DNA from 2 places in the Arthrobacter sp. NamB2 genome. Region 2 is predicted to be linked to the other one. Evidence: predicted binding sites of a transcription regulator. Region 2 holds the regulator's gene; the other holds the start of a gene.

Region 1 (7,115 bases), on a different contig from region 2:
CAATCTCAGTTCCGAGATGCCGGGCAGGTTGAACGCCACGCTGATGGGCGAGACATAGGCCGGAATGTTGAAGGCGCCACCCGGCCCGCAGGCCTCCGTCGATTCGGCGAGCTCCTCGTCGCTGAGATACGCGTCCGACCCGGCGAATCCGACCGCTCCTGCAAGCAGGGCGCCACGCCCCGCCCCCGATCCGTCCGGCGAGTACTGCACCTGGGCGCGAGGGTAGAGACTCGCGAATCCTGAGCGCCACGCATCCATCGCCGGCCCCTGGGCAGAGGATCCGGCAGCGGTCACCGCACCCTGGAGGGATGTGTCCCCACGTTGTGCGGCGGCTTCCTGCTCCGGTCCCAGCGGATAGTCGGATCCGCAGCCGGTCAGTCCGAGGAGGACGGCGAGGGGCAGGTAAACGGTGGCTCGGGTTCTCACCCCAGCAACGTTACAGGTGGCTGAAAGATGAACCCAAGGTGGACATCAGGTGAACGAGCGGTCCGCGAGCGGCGTGTGCTCAGCCGCGGCGCAGGCGATAGCCGTCGGCCCGGTGTACGAGGCGCCGCCCACCGCCGTCGTGCAGCTGGATCCAGACCACCGAGGCGTCGTCGGTCCTCATGTCCAGTACACCGCTGAGCTGCGAGCCTGCCGGGTGCTGCAGGGTGATGTGCTCTCCGCGCCGGATGCCCGACCAGTCCTGAGCATCGGATTCGAGGGAAGGAGGAGGGGAAGCATCCATGGGTGCGCCTTTCGGGAGGATAGGACTCACCACGCTAGCGGTGCTCCCTGAACGCCTTATGAACGAGCGCTGAAAGTTGTGGCAGTGCTCACACGCTCCCGGTCAGAGAGTGCGCCAGTCTCCGCTCGAGAGGTGCGAGCCCGCCTGCGGTCCCATGAGGAGCATTCCGCCGTCCACCACGAACGACGCGCCGTTGACATAGCTGGAGGCACCCGATGCGAGGAAGGCGACGACGTCGGCGATCTCCTCCGGCGCGCCGGGGCGGCCCAGCGGGATGCCCGGGCGGTCCATGGTGTGTGGATCCTGTTCCGCGGAGTTGTTCATGGGAGTGTTGATCTCGCCGGGCAGCACGGCGTTGGCGGTGATGCCACGGTCGGCCAGTTCGAGCGCGACGGTGCGGATGAGGCCGCCGAGGCCGTGCTTGGAGGCGTCGTAGGCTGCGGATCCGACACGAGGCTGCTCCTGGTGGACGCTGGTGACCGCGATGATGCGACCGCCCTTGCCGCCGTCGATCATGTGGCGTGCAGCGCGCTGGATGCACACGAAGGCGCCGTCGAGGTTCGCCCCCACGGTGCCCCGCCACGTGTTCCAGTCCGTCTCCATGAACATGGTTCCACCGTTGACGCCTGCGTTGTTGACGAAGACGTCGAGCCCGCCGAGTTCGTGGGCCAACTGGTCCACGACGTCTCCGCACGCCGGAGCGTCCGTCGTGTCCAGCTGGGCGACGGCGGCCCGCACGCCCTTCTCGCGGACCAGCCGCGCGGTCTCCTCCGCGCCCTCCTGGTCCGAGTGCCAGGTGATGCCGACGTCACAGCCCAGGCCTGCGAGGGCCAGGGCTGTGGCCCGGCCGATGCCGGAGTCGGAACCGGTGACTATTGCTGCGCTCGGTGTGAAGTCCATGACTCCATCCTTTGCATTCGCAGCATCAGCCCGCAAGCAGATTCTGGCTCTTCAACTCCTGCCCCCTTAACTGCAGCACCCCCGGACACCGCCCGGGGGTGCTGCAGTTCGGCGAGGATTATGCCTCGACCGCTTCCTGGCGTTCGGGGGAACCGACCGCCGTGGACTCGACCGGCACCGAGGACTCACCGCTGATGATCTCGATCTTGCGAGGCTTCGCGCGCTCGCTCACGGGGATCGTCACGCTGAGGACGCCGTTCTCGTAGCGGGCGGAGATGCCCTCGGTGTCGACGCCCTGGCCGAGGTTGAGCTGGCGGAGGAACGAGCCGCTCTCGCGCTCGCGCGTCAGCCACTTGACGCCCTCGGCGCCGCGCAGTGTGCGCTCGGCGCGAATGGTCAGGAGCTGGCCGTCGACGTCGATGTCGACCGAGCCGGGATCGATGCCCGGAAGATCCGCGGAGAGGACGTAGTGGTCCTTCTCGCGGTACAGGTCCATCGGCATGAGACGGAGACCGGGACGGCTTTCCAAAAGAGCGCCGGCAACGCGGTCCAGCTCGCGGAACGGATCAAACTTCATGGCCACTGGAAACAACTCCTTCGTCTGTGCCACCGGCAGGTGGTCGGTTTTGGGTTGAGCGCCCTTCGCTCAACTAGGAAAATATTAGCACTCACGCCTTTCGAGTGCTAAGCGTTTCTGTTCGCCCAGAACGAACGCCCTGGCACGCAGAAAGGCCCGTACCGATGTATCGATACGGGCCTTCCAGATGATCCTCGTGCCTGCGCGGGGCCTCGATCCCCGGGCCTTCCGCGTGTGAAGCGGATGCTCTACCAGACTGAGCTACACAGGCAATTGGTTCTCCAACAGCTTAGGCCATCCGGGCTCCGCTCCAAATTCTGCGCGTACCGGCGCCTGCGTCCCCCGTCCTGCGGGCGCTGGTCTTTGCCCCCCGTCCTCAGTAGCCTGAACGGGAAGCCGGGCGGGCGTTCCGCATGCCGCGGCACGCCATGACGAAGGGAACGCACCATGGACAACCAGGACATTCTGCAGCGCATCCAGGCACTCGTGCAGGAGGAGCACGAGCTCCGCGACCAGCCCCAGGACGCCGGCGCCGGCGAGGCCCACCAGGATCACGCTGCCAGGCTGAAGCGCGTCGAGGAGGACCTCGACCAGTGCTGGGACCTGCTCCGCCAGCGCCGGGCGAAGGCCGACGCCGGCGAGAATCCCGCTGATGCCGATGCTCGTCCGATCAGCCAGGTGGAGGGGTACCGCCAGTAATGGCACCGCCCCTAGCGCTGTTCGACGTCAACGGCACCCTCTCGGACACGGGCCGCATGTCCCAGCATTTCGAGGAGATCGGAGCGCCGGCCCCGTTGGCAGCCCTGTGGTTCGCCTCCGTGCTCCGGGACGGATTCGCGCTGACCGCCGTCGGACAGAACGTAGCCTTCCATGACGTCGCAGCGGAAGCCCTGCGGGTGGTCCTCGCGGATCAGGTCCTGAACAGGGGCGTTGATGATGCCGTGGAGCACGTGATGGCGGCGCTGCAGGACCTCCCGGTGCACGCGGACGTCGCCGACGGTATCCGGGCACTGCGTGCCGGAGGAGTCGCCGTCGCGGTGCTCACCAACGGTGCGGCGTCCACGGCAGAAGCGCTGCTCGACCGCGGCGGCATCAGGGACGCCGTCGATGCCGTCCTGTCCGTCGAGGACGCGCCGCGCTGGAAACCTGCGCCGGAGTCCTACTCCCATGCCCTGGAAACACTGCAGAGGTCAGCGGACGACGTCGTGCTGGTCGCCGTGCACCCCTGGGACGTCGACGGTGCAGCGCGTGCGGGTCTCCGCACCGTCTGGCTCAACCGGGAGGGCACGCCCTACCCGGCCACCATGACGCGTCCGGATCATGAAGTCCCCTCGATCCGTGACCTGATCCGCGTGCTAAATGGCTGACAGCGTTCTGCGTAGCCGGGTACCCGGGAACCTGCTGACGCGGAGGGCGCGCCGGTAGGGCCTGCATCAAGAAAGCGTAAAGACGCCGCTCCGGCCACCGGGCATCGGATTGAATGATCGATTGGTGCGACCGCCGCACCGGTCACTTCATCACCCGGAGGTCGGAGCATTCCCGTGAGTTCGAGCAGGGATACCCTCCGGAGATCGGTACCATCCGTCGCCGCCGACGCGCGCAGGTTCGTCCGAACCACCGGTGCGTGGGCGAAACACCTCAGTCCACGTCACCCCGCCCAGGTGATCGTGCTCGGGTTCGCGGCGGCAATCCTCGTCGGCACAGGCCTGTTGATGCTCCCGACGTCGAGGGTGGGTCCGGGCAGCGCCACATTCCTCGAGGCTCTGTTCACCGCGACCTCGGCCGTCTGCGTGACCGGGTTGATCGTCGTCGACACCCCCGTCTACTGGACCGGCAGCGGGCACGTCATCATCCTCGCCCTGATCCAGGTGGGCGGGTTCGGGATCATGTCCTTCGCCTCGCTCCTCGGTGTGCTCCTGGCCCGCCGCATGGGCCTGCGATCACGGATCTCGGCGGCAGCCGAAACGAAGAGCGTAGGTTTCGGCGACGTGCGCAACGTGCTCCTCGGCGTCCTGCGGATCACGCTGCTCGTGGAGTCGGTGACTGCGGTGCTGCTCGCCGCGCGCTTCTTCCTCGGTTACGGCTACGGGCTCGGGGAAGCGGTGTGGCTCGGGGTCTTCCACTCGATCTCGTCCTTCAACAATGCGGGCTTCGCGCTCTTCAGCGACAACCTGATCGGCTTCGTGGGCGATCCATGGATCTGTCTCCCGATCTGCGGCGCGGTGATCATCGGAGGGCTCGGGTTCCCGGTCCTCTTCGAGTTGCGGCGGAACTTCCGGTATCCGCGGAAGTGGCACACGAACACCAGGCTGGTGCTCGGCGGCACCATCATCCTCCTGGTCGTCGGAGCGCTCTTCATCACGGCCGTCGAGTGGTCCAATCCTGCGACCCTCGGTGCCCTGCCTGCGGAGGAGCGCATCCTCGCAGGGTTCTTCCAGTCCACCATGACACGCACGGCGGGCTTCAACAGCGTGGATTTCGCGCACCTCGATCCGGTCACGCTCCTGGCCATGGACGTGCTCATGTTCATCGGTGCAGGTCCCGCCGGTACGGCCGGTGGCCTGAAGATCACGACGTTCGGCGTGCTGTTCTTCATCCTCTACACGGAGATCAGCGGCGGCACGGCGGTCAACGTCTTCGGCAAGCGTCTGCCCCGCTCGGTGCACCGGCAGGCCATCTCCATCGTCCTGCTCGCCGTCGGACTCGTGACCGCGGCGACGATGTTCCTCATGCTCGTCACGGATTTCGGGCTGGACCGCATCCTCTTCGAGGTGATCTCCGCCTTCTCCACGGTCGGGCTCTCCACCGGTATCACGGCAGGCATCCCACCCACGGGCCAGGTCGTCCTCATCGTCGTGATGTTCGCGGGGCGGCTCGGTCCGGTGACCCTCGCCTCAGCTCTCGCACTCCGCTCGAAACCCCTCTACTACGAGTACCCGAAGGAAAGGCCCCTCATTGGCTAGGCAACGCATCTTCTCCTCCACGCCGACCGAGGCGATCGCAGCCGCCGATTCTGTGGCAGTGATCGGCCTCGGCAGGTTCGGCGGCGCACTCGCGCTCGAACTCGAGGACGCGGGGACGGAGGTCCTCGGGATCGACAACGACGAGGACATCGTCCAGTCCTACAACGGGCGGTTGACGCACGTGGTCCGGGCGGACACCACCAGGGAGGAGGCGCTGCGCCAACTGTCACTGCCCGAGTTCGACCGCGTCGTCGTGGGTATCGGCAGCGACCTGGAGGCGAGCATCCTGACGACGTCGATCCTCCTGCGTTTCGACCGCCCTACCATCTGGGCGAAGGCCATCAGCGAGCCGCACGCGCAGATCCTCTCCCAACTCGGCGTGGAACGCGTGATCCGGCCAGAGCACGACATGGGCAAGCGCGTGGCACACCTGGTCCGCGGGACGATGCTCGACTACGTGGAGTTCGAGGACAACTTCGCGATGGTCAAGACCCGCCCGCCGCGCGAGTACTGGGACCGGGAGCTCGGCACCACCGGACTGCGCGCCCGGTACGGCGTCACCGTGGTCGCGGTCAAACGGAAGGGCGGCGGATGGGACTACACGACGGCCGAGACCACGCTGTACGACGACGACGAGATCATCGTCGCCGGGCCGACGCGCAAGGCCGAGCTGTTCAGCTCGCTGGTGTAGGACCGCGGAGACAGCGACCGTCCATTCAGGCTAGGCTTGAAGCTCTGGTGAGCCGGGAAGTCTGGTCGGCGCTCCCCTGAGCGTGCCCGACCGAAGGACTCCCGATGAACACACAGCCAGCCTCTCCCCAACCCTCCGCACCGCCCGGCAGCCACGTCTTCACACGCAGCAGCTACCCGGAGCACCTGCGGATCTCGACGATCCTGCGCAAGGAGACGGTGGGCGGCGCACTCCTCCTCCTGGCCACGATCCTGGCCCTGATCCTCGCGAACTCGCCGGCCGCCGACGCGTACTTCCTGGTGCGGGACTTCCGGTTCGGCTACGAACCGTGGCACCTCGAACTCAGCGTCGGGGCCTGGGCCGCGGACGGTCTGCTCGCCATCTTCTTCTTCCTTGCAGGGCTGGAACTGAAGCGCGAGTTCGTTGCCGGTGATCTCCGGAAGTTCGACCGCGCCGTCGTGCCCGTCGCTGCCGCCGTCGGCGGTGTCGTCGTTCCCGCGCTGGTCTACGTCGCCATCACTGCCACCGCGGGACCGGAGGCGCTGCGCGGCTGGGCCATCCCGACCGCCACCGACATCGCCTTCGCCGTCGCGGTCCTCGCCGTCGTCGGTTCGTCCCTGCCGAGCGCGCTGCGGATCTTCCTGCTCACGCTGGCCGTCGTCGACGACCTCCTCGCTATCAGCATCATCGCCTTCTTCTACTCCGAGGACATCCAGGCGCCCCCGCTGCTGTTCGCGATCGTCCCGCTCGCGCTCTTCGCCTTCCTTGCGCAGCGCTTCCCCACCTTCTTCCAGCGCAACGTCTGGGCGCCCTGGCTCATCCTCCTGCCCATCGGCTTCGTGGTGTGGGCACTCGTGCACGAGTCGGGGGTGCACGCCACGGTGGCCGGTGTGCTTCTCGGATTCGCCATCCCGGTGCTGCCGAAGGGCAGGAAGGCGGCTGGGGACGTCGTGGTGCACCCCATAACCGTGCAGGATGACGACGGGCCCACGCAGGCGCACGACGTCGCCCCCGACGGCCTCGCCGACACCCTCGAGCACCGCATCCGCCCCGTCTCGGCCGGGTTCGCGGTGCCGGTGTTCGCATTCTTCAGCGCAGGAGTCGCGATCGGCGGCATCGAGGGACTCGTCAGTGCTATCACCGATCCCATCGCCATCGGCATCATGGTGGCACTGGTGATCGGCAAGCCGGTCGGCATCCTGATCGCGACGTTCGCCGTCACGAGGACCACGAAGGCCAGCCTCGACCCGGACCTCG
Region 2 (7,115 bases):
CATCTGCGGCGCTGGGCTTCGGCTTCCGCGTCGGCTTCCTCGGCCTGCTGCACCTCGAGATCACGCGCGAGCGGCTGGAACGTGAGTACAACCTCGACCTCATCTCGACCGCACCCAACGTAGAGTACGAGGTGACCCTCGAGGACAAGCGCGTCATGAAGGTGACGAATCCCAGCGAGTACCCGGTGGGCAAGATCGCCGAAGTCCGCGAGCCGATGGTGTCAGCCACCATCCTCGCTCCCTCGGAGTTCGTCGGAGCCATCATGGAGCTCTGCCAGCAGCGCCGCGGCGTGCTGGGCGGCATGGACTACCTGTCCGAGGACCGCGTCGAGATCCGGTACAGGCTGCCACTGGCCGAGATCGTCTTCGACTTCTTCGACCTCCTGAAGTCCAAGACGAGGGGTTACGGCTCCCTCGACTGGAAGGCCGACGGCGACCAGGTCTCCGACCTCGTCAAGGTGGACATCCTGCTGCAGGGTGAACAGGTCGATGCGTTCAGCGCCATCACGCACCGCGACAAGGCGTACGCCTACGGAGTCATGATGACCGGTAAGCTGCGTGAACTGATTCCGCGCCAGCAGTTCGAGGTCCCCATCCAGGCCGCCATCGGGGCACGGATCATCGCGCGCGAAAGCATCCGTGCCATCCGCAAGGACGTCCTCGCCAAGTGCTACGGCGGCGACATCACCCGTAAGCGGAAACTGCTCGAGAAGCAGAAGGAAGGCAAGAAGCGCATGAAGATGGTCGGGCGCGTCGAGGTACCCCAGGAGGCCTTCATCGCCGCGCTGTCATCGGACGAGTCGAAGGACAAAGCCAAGAAGTGACACTGCTTTCGACCGTGGGGGAGCGCGCGCATGCCTAGCGCGCTCCCGCTCGGCCTTCCAGCGCCCGAGGACGGTGTGCTGCCTTCCGCGGCAGCCGAAGGAGCGACGGAGCGCGATTTCGGCCTGTACGTCCACATCCCGTTCTGTGCCGTCAGGTGCGGCTATTGCGACTTCAACACCTATACCGCCACCGAACTCGGAGGGGGAGCGTCGCAGGACGCGTATGCCGGCTCCGTGCTGTCGGAAATCGCACTCGGCGCCCGGGCGCTGAACGCCTCGGGAGTGCCTGCGAGGCCCCTGTCCACTGTGTTCTTCGGAGGCGGTACTCCCACCCTGCTGCCGGCGGAGGACCTCGCGCAGATCCTTCGTGCAGCTGCCGCACAATGGGGCCTGACCCCGGACGCCGAAGTGACGACGGAGGCGAACCCGGATTCTGTGACGCCGGAATCGCTGCGCGTGCTGAAGGACGCGGGCTTCACGCGCGTGTCGTTCGGCATGCAGTCGGCCGTGCCGCACGTCCTCGCAGTCCTCGACCGCACCCACTCGCCGGAGCGCGTGCCGCAGGCCGTCCGCTGGGCGCGCGAGGCGGGCCTGAAGGTCAGCCTGGATCTGATCTACGGCACGCCGGGGGAGTCGCTGGAGGACTGGCGCGCGTCGCTGGCCACCGCGCTCTCCTACGACCCGGACCACATCTCCGCCTACGCCCTGATCATCGAGGAGGGTACGAAGCTCGCGACGCGCATCCGGCGTGGTCAGGTACCGCCCATCGACGACGACGACCACGCCGACAAGTACGCCCTCGCGGAGGAGATGCTGACGGCCGGTGGGCTGCAGTGGTACGAGGTGAGCAACTGGGCGCGGACGCCCGCCGACGCGTGCCGGCACAACCTGGCGTACTGGCGCGGCGGCGACTGGTGGGGAGCCGGGCCCGGTGCGCATTCGCACGTAGGCGGCACCCGCTGGTGGAACGTCAAGCACCCGAGCCCGTATGCGGGGGCGCTGGATCAGGGTCACTCGCCGGCCGCCGGACGCGAGGTGCTGTCGGAGGAGGACCGATACGTCGAGGACGTCATGCTGCGCGTGCGTCTGCGTGAGGGTTTGGACACGAGCAGGTTGACGCCGGCGGGCAGGCGCGCCGTCGCGGGGCTCATCGCCGAGGGGCTCGTCGAGCCCGCAGCCGCCTTCGCAGGTCGCCTGGTCCTGACCTTCAGGGGCCGACTGCTCGCGGACGCCGTCGTGCGAAGACTGCTGCCGGACTGAGCGAGGCGCCGCCGGCACGTCGGGTCGGACGCAACCTCGGCCTCTCGGACGACGGCGGGCGCGGCCCGTACGTGGCGTGCTAGCGGAGGAAGCGGAGGTTGAAGGCGTAACGGTACGGCTTCCCGCGATTGACCTGGATGCCCGCGTTCACCGAGAAGATCGTGATCGTGACCCAGATCAGGGCGTTCACCACGGCGAAGAATCCGCCGATCTCTGGCACGAGCGAGAGGAGCCAGGCGACCAGGGCGAGGAGCGTCGGAGGAAGCGTGAAATTCAACGCCTCCTTGGATTCCTGCGCAGTGAAGGGGCCCCTGTCCTTGAAGATGAGGAAGATCAGTAGGGAGGGGATGAACCCCAGGATCCCGCCGAAGTGTGCCAACGTTGCGAACTGGCGGTCCTCGGATGCCGTCAGCGGTAGCGCATTCGCCGGCGTGCCTTCGAACGCCGGCTGGGCTTCGGCCCGTCCGTTGTGCTGGTGGTCAGCGGTATTGGACAACGTGATTCCTTTGCTGAGTGGCGAGAACTTCCCGCGGACTGTGTTTTAAGGATACGTGGTTGCCTGTGTTAGTCGGCTCATCGTGGGCCCGCGGGTGCGGTCAGGAAATCGATGACCTCCTCGACCCGCCCCAGGAGTGAGGGTTCGAGATCGGCGTACGTGGTGACGCCGGCGAGAATCCGCTTCCAGCCGCGGGCGATAGCCGCTTTGTCCTGGTGCGGCCAACCGAGTCCGGCGAGGATGCCTGTCTTCCAGTCCTGGTGGCGTGGCACCACCGGCCATGCCCCGAGCCCGAGCGCAGCCGGCTTCACGGCCTGCCAGACGTCGACGTAGGGATGCCCGACGATCAGAACGTGGTGATGCGCTCCCGGCACGGTCATGGCCTGCCGCACGATGCGCGCCTCCTTGGTTCCCGGCAGCAGGTGGTCGACGAGCACGCCGAGTCGTCGCTGCGGTCCCGGATCGAAAGCGCGGATGGCGCCCTCGAGGTCGTCGATGCCATGAAGCGGTTCGACGACGATTCCCTCCAGCCTCAGGTCATCGCCCCACACCTTCTCGACGAGCTCTGCATCGTGCTGCCCTTCGACCCAGATCCTGCTGGCCCTCGCCGTCCTTGCCCGCACTCCCTCGACCCGGACGGAGCCGGACGCCGTACGGCCGGGAGTCGTCGCGGTGCGAAGGATGGGTGCCACGACGTGGACGGGCTGACCGTCGAGGAGGAACCCATGACCGAGCCTGAAGGTCCGTTGCTTTCCGCGCCGGTCCTCCAGCACCATGACGTGCAGTCCGCCGGACTTCTCGACGCGGACCACAGCGCCGACGAAACCGCTCTGCACGTCCTCGAGGACCATGTCCTTCTCAACCGGCACATCGGGCAGATCGACCCGCTTCGGCGCCGAGATGTCCTGTGCTCCCCAGCCGTATTCCATCCCCGAGCCGTCCTTCCACCAGGGGCCTCGGCGGTCTGCCGCACCCGGGTTTCCCAATGCTAACAATCGCCCCGGACGTACTAGACTTGGCACTTGGGTGTGTCGAGTGCTAACCGCTCGGAACCGCCCGCCACGCATGCTCGTGAAAGACAGGACAGACCGGAGGTGACACAGGAGTGAGTGAACCGAGACGCCTGGAGGTGCTCCGGGCCATCGTCGAGGACTACGTCCATTCGCGGGAGCCCGTCGGTTCGAAGGCGCTGGTCGACCGCCACCAGCTCGGAGTCTCCTCCGCGACCATCCGGAACGACATGGCGGTCCTCGAGGAGGAGGGTCTGATCGCGGCCCCCCACACGAGCTCCGGCCGTATCCCGACGGACAAGGGGTACAGGCTCTTCGTAGACCGTATCTCCGAGGTAAAGCCGCTGTCGGCGCCCGAGAAGAAGGCCATCCAGACGCTGCTCGAGGGTGCAGAGGACCTCGACGACGTCATGGACCGGACCGTGCGCCTGCTCGCGCAGCTGACCAACCAGGTGGCAGTCGTGCAGTTCCCCCGTGTGGGTGGGGCGTCCGTCCGCCACATCGAATGCGTGCTGCTCGCACCGCAGCAGGTCCTCGTGGTTTTGATCGCGACCAACGGCACCGTGCAGCAGCGGATCGTTCGCACTCCTGCGGAGATCCACGAGGCCGAGCTCGCGGAGCTCAAGCAGCGGATCCTCTCGGCAGTGTCCGGCGTGAAACTCACGGCGCTCCCCGGGGAGCTCGGTATCGTCACCTCGCAGTTGCCGCCGCCTCTCAGGACGCACGGGGGTACGATCGTGAAGGCGCTGGAGCAGCTCGCCGGGCTCGGACGCGACGACCGGATCCTGCTGGCAGGGACAGCGAACCTGGCGAGATCCACGGGTGATTTCCCACTGAGCATCGGACCTATCCTCGAGGCCCTCGAGGAGCAGGTCGTCATGCTGCGGCTCCTGTCCGAGATGGAGTACGACGCGCGCGGTATCTCGGTGAGGATCGGCAGCGAGAACCCCTACGGCGGACTGTCGGAAGCGTCCGTGGTCGCGACGGGCTACGGCCCGGATGCGGGGGCGAAGCTCGGCATCCTCGGCCCCACGCGCATGGACTATCCGACGACGATGGCCGCCGTGCGGGCGGTCGCCCGCTATCTCTCGAGGGTCCTCGAGGAGTAGGCCACGGCGCTCGAAGGCCGTCCAGGCATCTCCGTCCGCAGGGTCCGGCGGCCGGACGACAGTAGATTTCGCAGACGACAGTAGATTTCGACAGGAAGTGAAGTGCACGAGTGAGTAACCACTATGAGGTCCTCGGTGTGGAGCAGGGCGCTACCGGGGAGGAGATCAAGAAGGCATACCGCAAGCTTGCCCGGAAACTTCACCCGGATGTGAACCCGGGTGAGAATGCAGCCGAGGAGTTCAAGCTCGTCACGCGTGCCTACGAGGTGTTGTCGGATCCGCAGAAGCGGCGGGTGTACGACACGACGGGCAACGAGAACGGGACCGACAACGGCTACGGTTCGGGGTACTCGGGGTCGGGATTCGCCTTCCAGGACATCTTCGAGACGTTCTTCGGCGGCGGCGGCCAGCAGGCGGGCGCGCCCTCGCGCACACGCCGTGGCCAGGACGCGCTCATCAATGTGAGGATCGACCTGCGGGACGCGGTCTTCGGTACCAACAAGAAGATCGAGGTGGACACCGCCGAGGTGTGCCCCACGTGTGACGGCAGCTGCTGCCAACCGGGTACCTCGCCTCGCACCTGTGACATCTGTGGCGGCTCCGGTCAGGTCCAGCGCGCCGTGCGCTCGATCCTCGGCCAGGTCATGACGAGCGCGCCCTGCGGCACGTGCCAGGGCTACGGCACCGTCATCCCCAACCCCTGCCACGAGTGCAGCGGTGAAGGACGCGTCCGTGCTCGCCGCACGCTGACGATCAAGGTGCCCGCCGGTGTCAGCACCGGCACCCGGATCCAGCTCGCGGGCCAGGGCGAGGCCGGCATCGCGGGCGGCCCGCAGGGTGACCTCTATGTGGAGATCCGCGTCAACACGGATTCGACCTACCTGCGCGACGGCGACGACCTGCACGTGACTCTGAGCATTCCGATGACGGCGGCTGCCCTCGGCACCAGCGTGCACCTCGACACCTTCGACGGCGATCAGGAACTGATGATCAAGCCGGGCACCCAGTCCGGCGAGATCCTGACGCTGCGCGGGTTGGGCGTCACGCACCTGAGGAACCAGGGCAGGGGAGACCTGCGTGTCCACCTGAACGTCGAGACGCCACGGAACCTGGACCACCAGCAGGAGGAACTCCTGCGCAAACTGGCGGAACTGCGCAACGAGGAGTACACGGACGGCCAGCTCGACAGCAGCGGCTCCGGAGTGTTCGCGCGGCTGCGGGAGCGCCTGGGGAACCGCTGACCGTGACGCGTCCCCTCTTCTTCGGGCCGGTCGAGGCCGTGCGTGGTGCTGCACCCGGCAGCGCGTTCCTTCTCGGCGGTGACGAGGGGCGCCACGCTGCCGTCGTCCGTAGGCTCTCTCCCGGAGAGCGCATCGACGTCTCGGACGGTTCGGGCTACCGTATCGGCGGCGTCATCACGGCGGTCGGCACGGGGAGTGTCGAGCTCGAGGTCGAGTCGGTCGGGCAGGACCCGGCGCCGCGGCACCGGCTCGTGCTGGTCCAGGCCCTTGCGAAGGGCGGTCGGGACGAGCAGGCCGTCGAGTCCGCCACCGAGCTGGGCGTCGACGCCGTGGTTCCGTGGCACGCAGAGCGCAGTATCGTCCGCTGGCGCGGGGACAAGGCGGACAAGGGCCGGCAGAAGTGGGTCTCCCTCGTCGGTGCCGCCGCGAAACAGTCCCGGCGTTCGTTCGTCCCCGAGGTGCATGGCGTCATGGATACGACACGGCTCGCCGCGTGGTCGGGGGCCGTTGACCACATGGTCATCCTGCACGAGGATGCCGGGGAGACCCTGGCCCAACGGTTTGCCGCGCTGGAGGCGGGCGGAGCCCTGGACGCGCCGTCGTCGACAGCTGTGGTGGTGGGACCCGAGGGCGGCATCAGCGACGCCGAACTCGCCAAGCTGGGTGCGGTCGGAGCGCTGCCGGCCCGGCTGGGCCCGCACGTGCTCCGGTCCTCCTCGGCGGGACCGGCGGCCCTCGTGCTCCTGAATCACCTTCTCGGGCGCTGGTAGCCCGACAGGCGCGACGGACGGCCGATCTACCGGACGAGGACGTTCTTCGTGTCGGCCGCTTCGCCGTCCGTCGGAACCGACACGGAGATCTCGTACTGTCCGGGCGGGAGTGTCACGGAGAAGGAGTAGGCGCCCGGTGCTCCTTCTTCGGGCACGATGTCGACCCTGCCATCGCGGAAGAGATCGGTCCCACCTGTTCCAGCCTCCGACGTCGAGTCGGCCAGGCGATCCACACGCCAGTTCAGCGACTCCTCCGAGGCGGGCCCCAGGCCATGGATGGTGAGGCTGCCGTCGGAGCCCACGCCTTCCTGCGGATCGATGATCCAGACCGGGGCGAGCGTGGAGGCGTCCCGGGTCAGTTCGCCGTCGAGATCGATGGCGTCGAAAGCCCGGTAGCCTGCGGCT

Evidence for each region. Region 2 encodes HrcA, which represses chaperone genes, less so after heat shock. Its sites were predicted from a motif close to TTNGCACTCGNNNNNNNCGAGTGCNAA; they were not measured.
Region 1: a site for HrcA is predicted at 2,289-2,315, ahead of FDK12_RS04660 (Hsp20/alpha crystallin family protein). Genes of this name have one in related genera too.

Annotation. Positions count from the first base shown of each region.
Region 1 is NZ_SZWI01000002.1:208,050-215,164, reverse strand. It holds gene pstS (phosphate ABC transporter substrate-binding protein PstS) at 1-426, opposite strand, end outside; gene FDK12_RS04670 (hypothetical protein) at 506-727, opposite strand; gene FDK12_RS04665 (SDR family oxidoreductase) at 830-1,627, opposite strand; gene FDK12_RS04660 (Hsp20/alpha crystallin family protein) at 1,746-2,204, opposite strand; tRNA gene FDK12_RS04655 (tRNA-Val) at 2,402-2,475, opposite strand; gene FDK12_RS04650 (DUF2630 family protein) at 2,652-2,903, shown strand; gene FDK12_RS04645 (haloacid dehalogenase type II) at 2,903-3,571, shown strand; gene FDK12_RS04640 (potassium transporter TrkG) at 3,866-5,167, shown strand; gene FDK12_RS04635 (potassium channel family protein) at 5,160-5,858, shown strand; gene nhaA (Na+/H+ antiporter NhaA) at 5,963-7,115, shown strand, end outside.
Region 2 is NZ_SZWI01000007.1:129,656-136,770, reverse strand. It holds gene lepA (translation elongation factor 4) at 1-824, shown strand, start outside; gene hemW (radical SAM family heme chaperone HemW) at 855-2,084, shown strand; gene FDK12_RS12950 (DUF4870 domain-containing protein) at 2,164-2,580, opposite strand; gene FDK12_RS12945 (DUF3097 domain-containing protein) at 2,658-3,509, opposite strand; gene hrcA (heat-inducible transcriptional repressor HrcA) at 3,686-4,699, shown strand; gene dnaJ (molecular chaperone DnaJ) at 4,810-5,940, shown strand; gene FDK12_RS12930 (16S rRNA (uracil(1498)-N(3))-methyltransferase) at 5,943-6,710, shown strand; gene FDK12_RS12925 (GerMN domain-containing protein) at 6,737-7,115, opposite strand, start outside.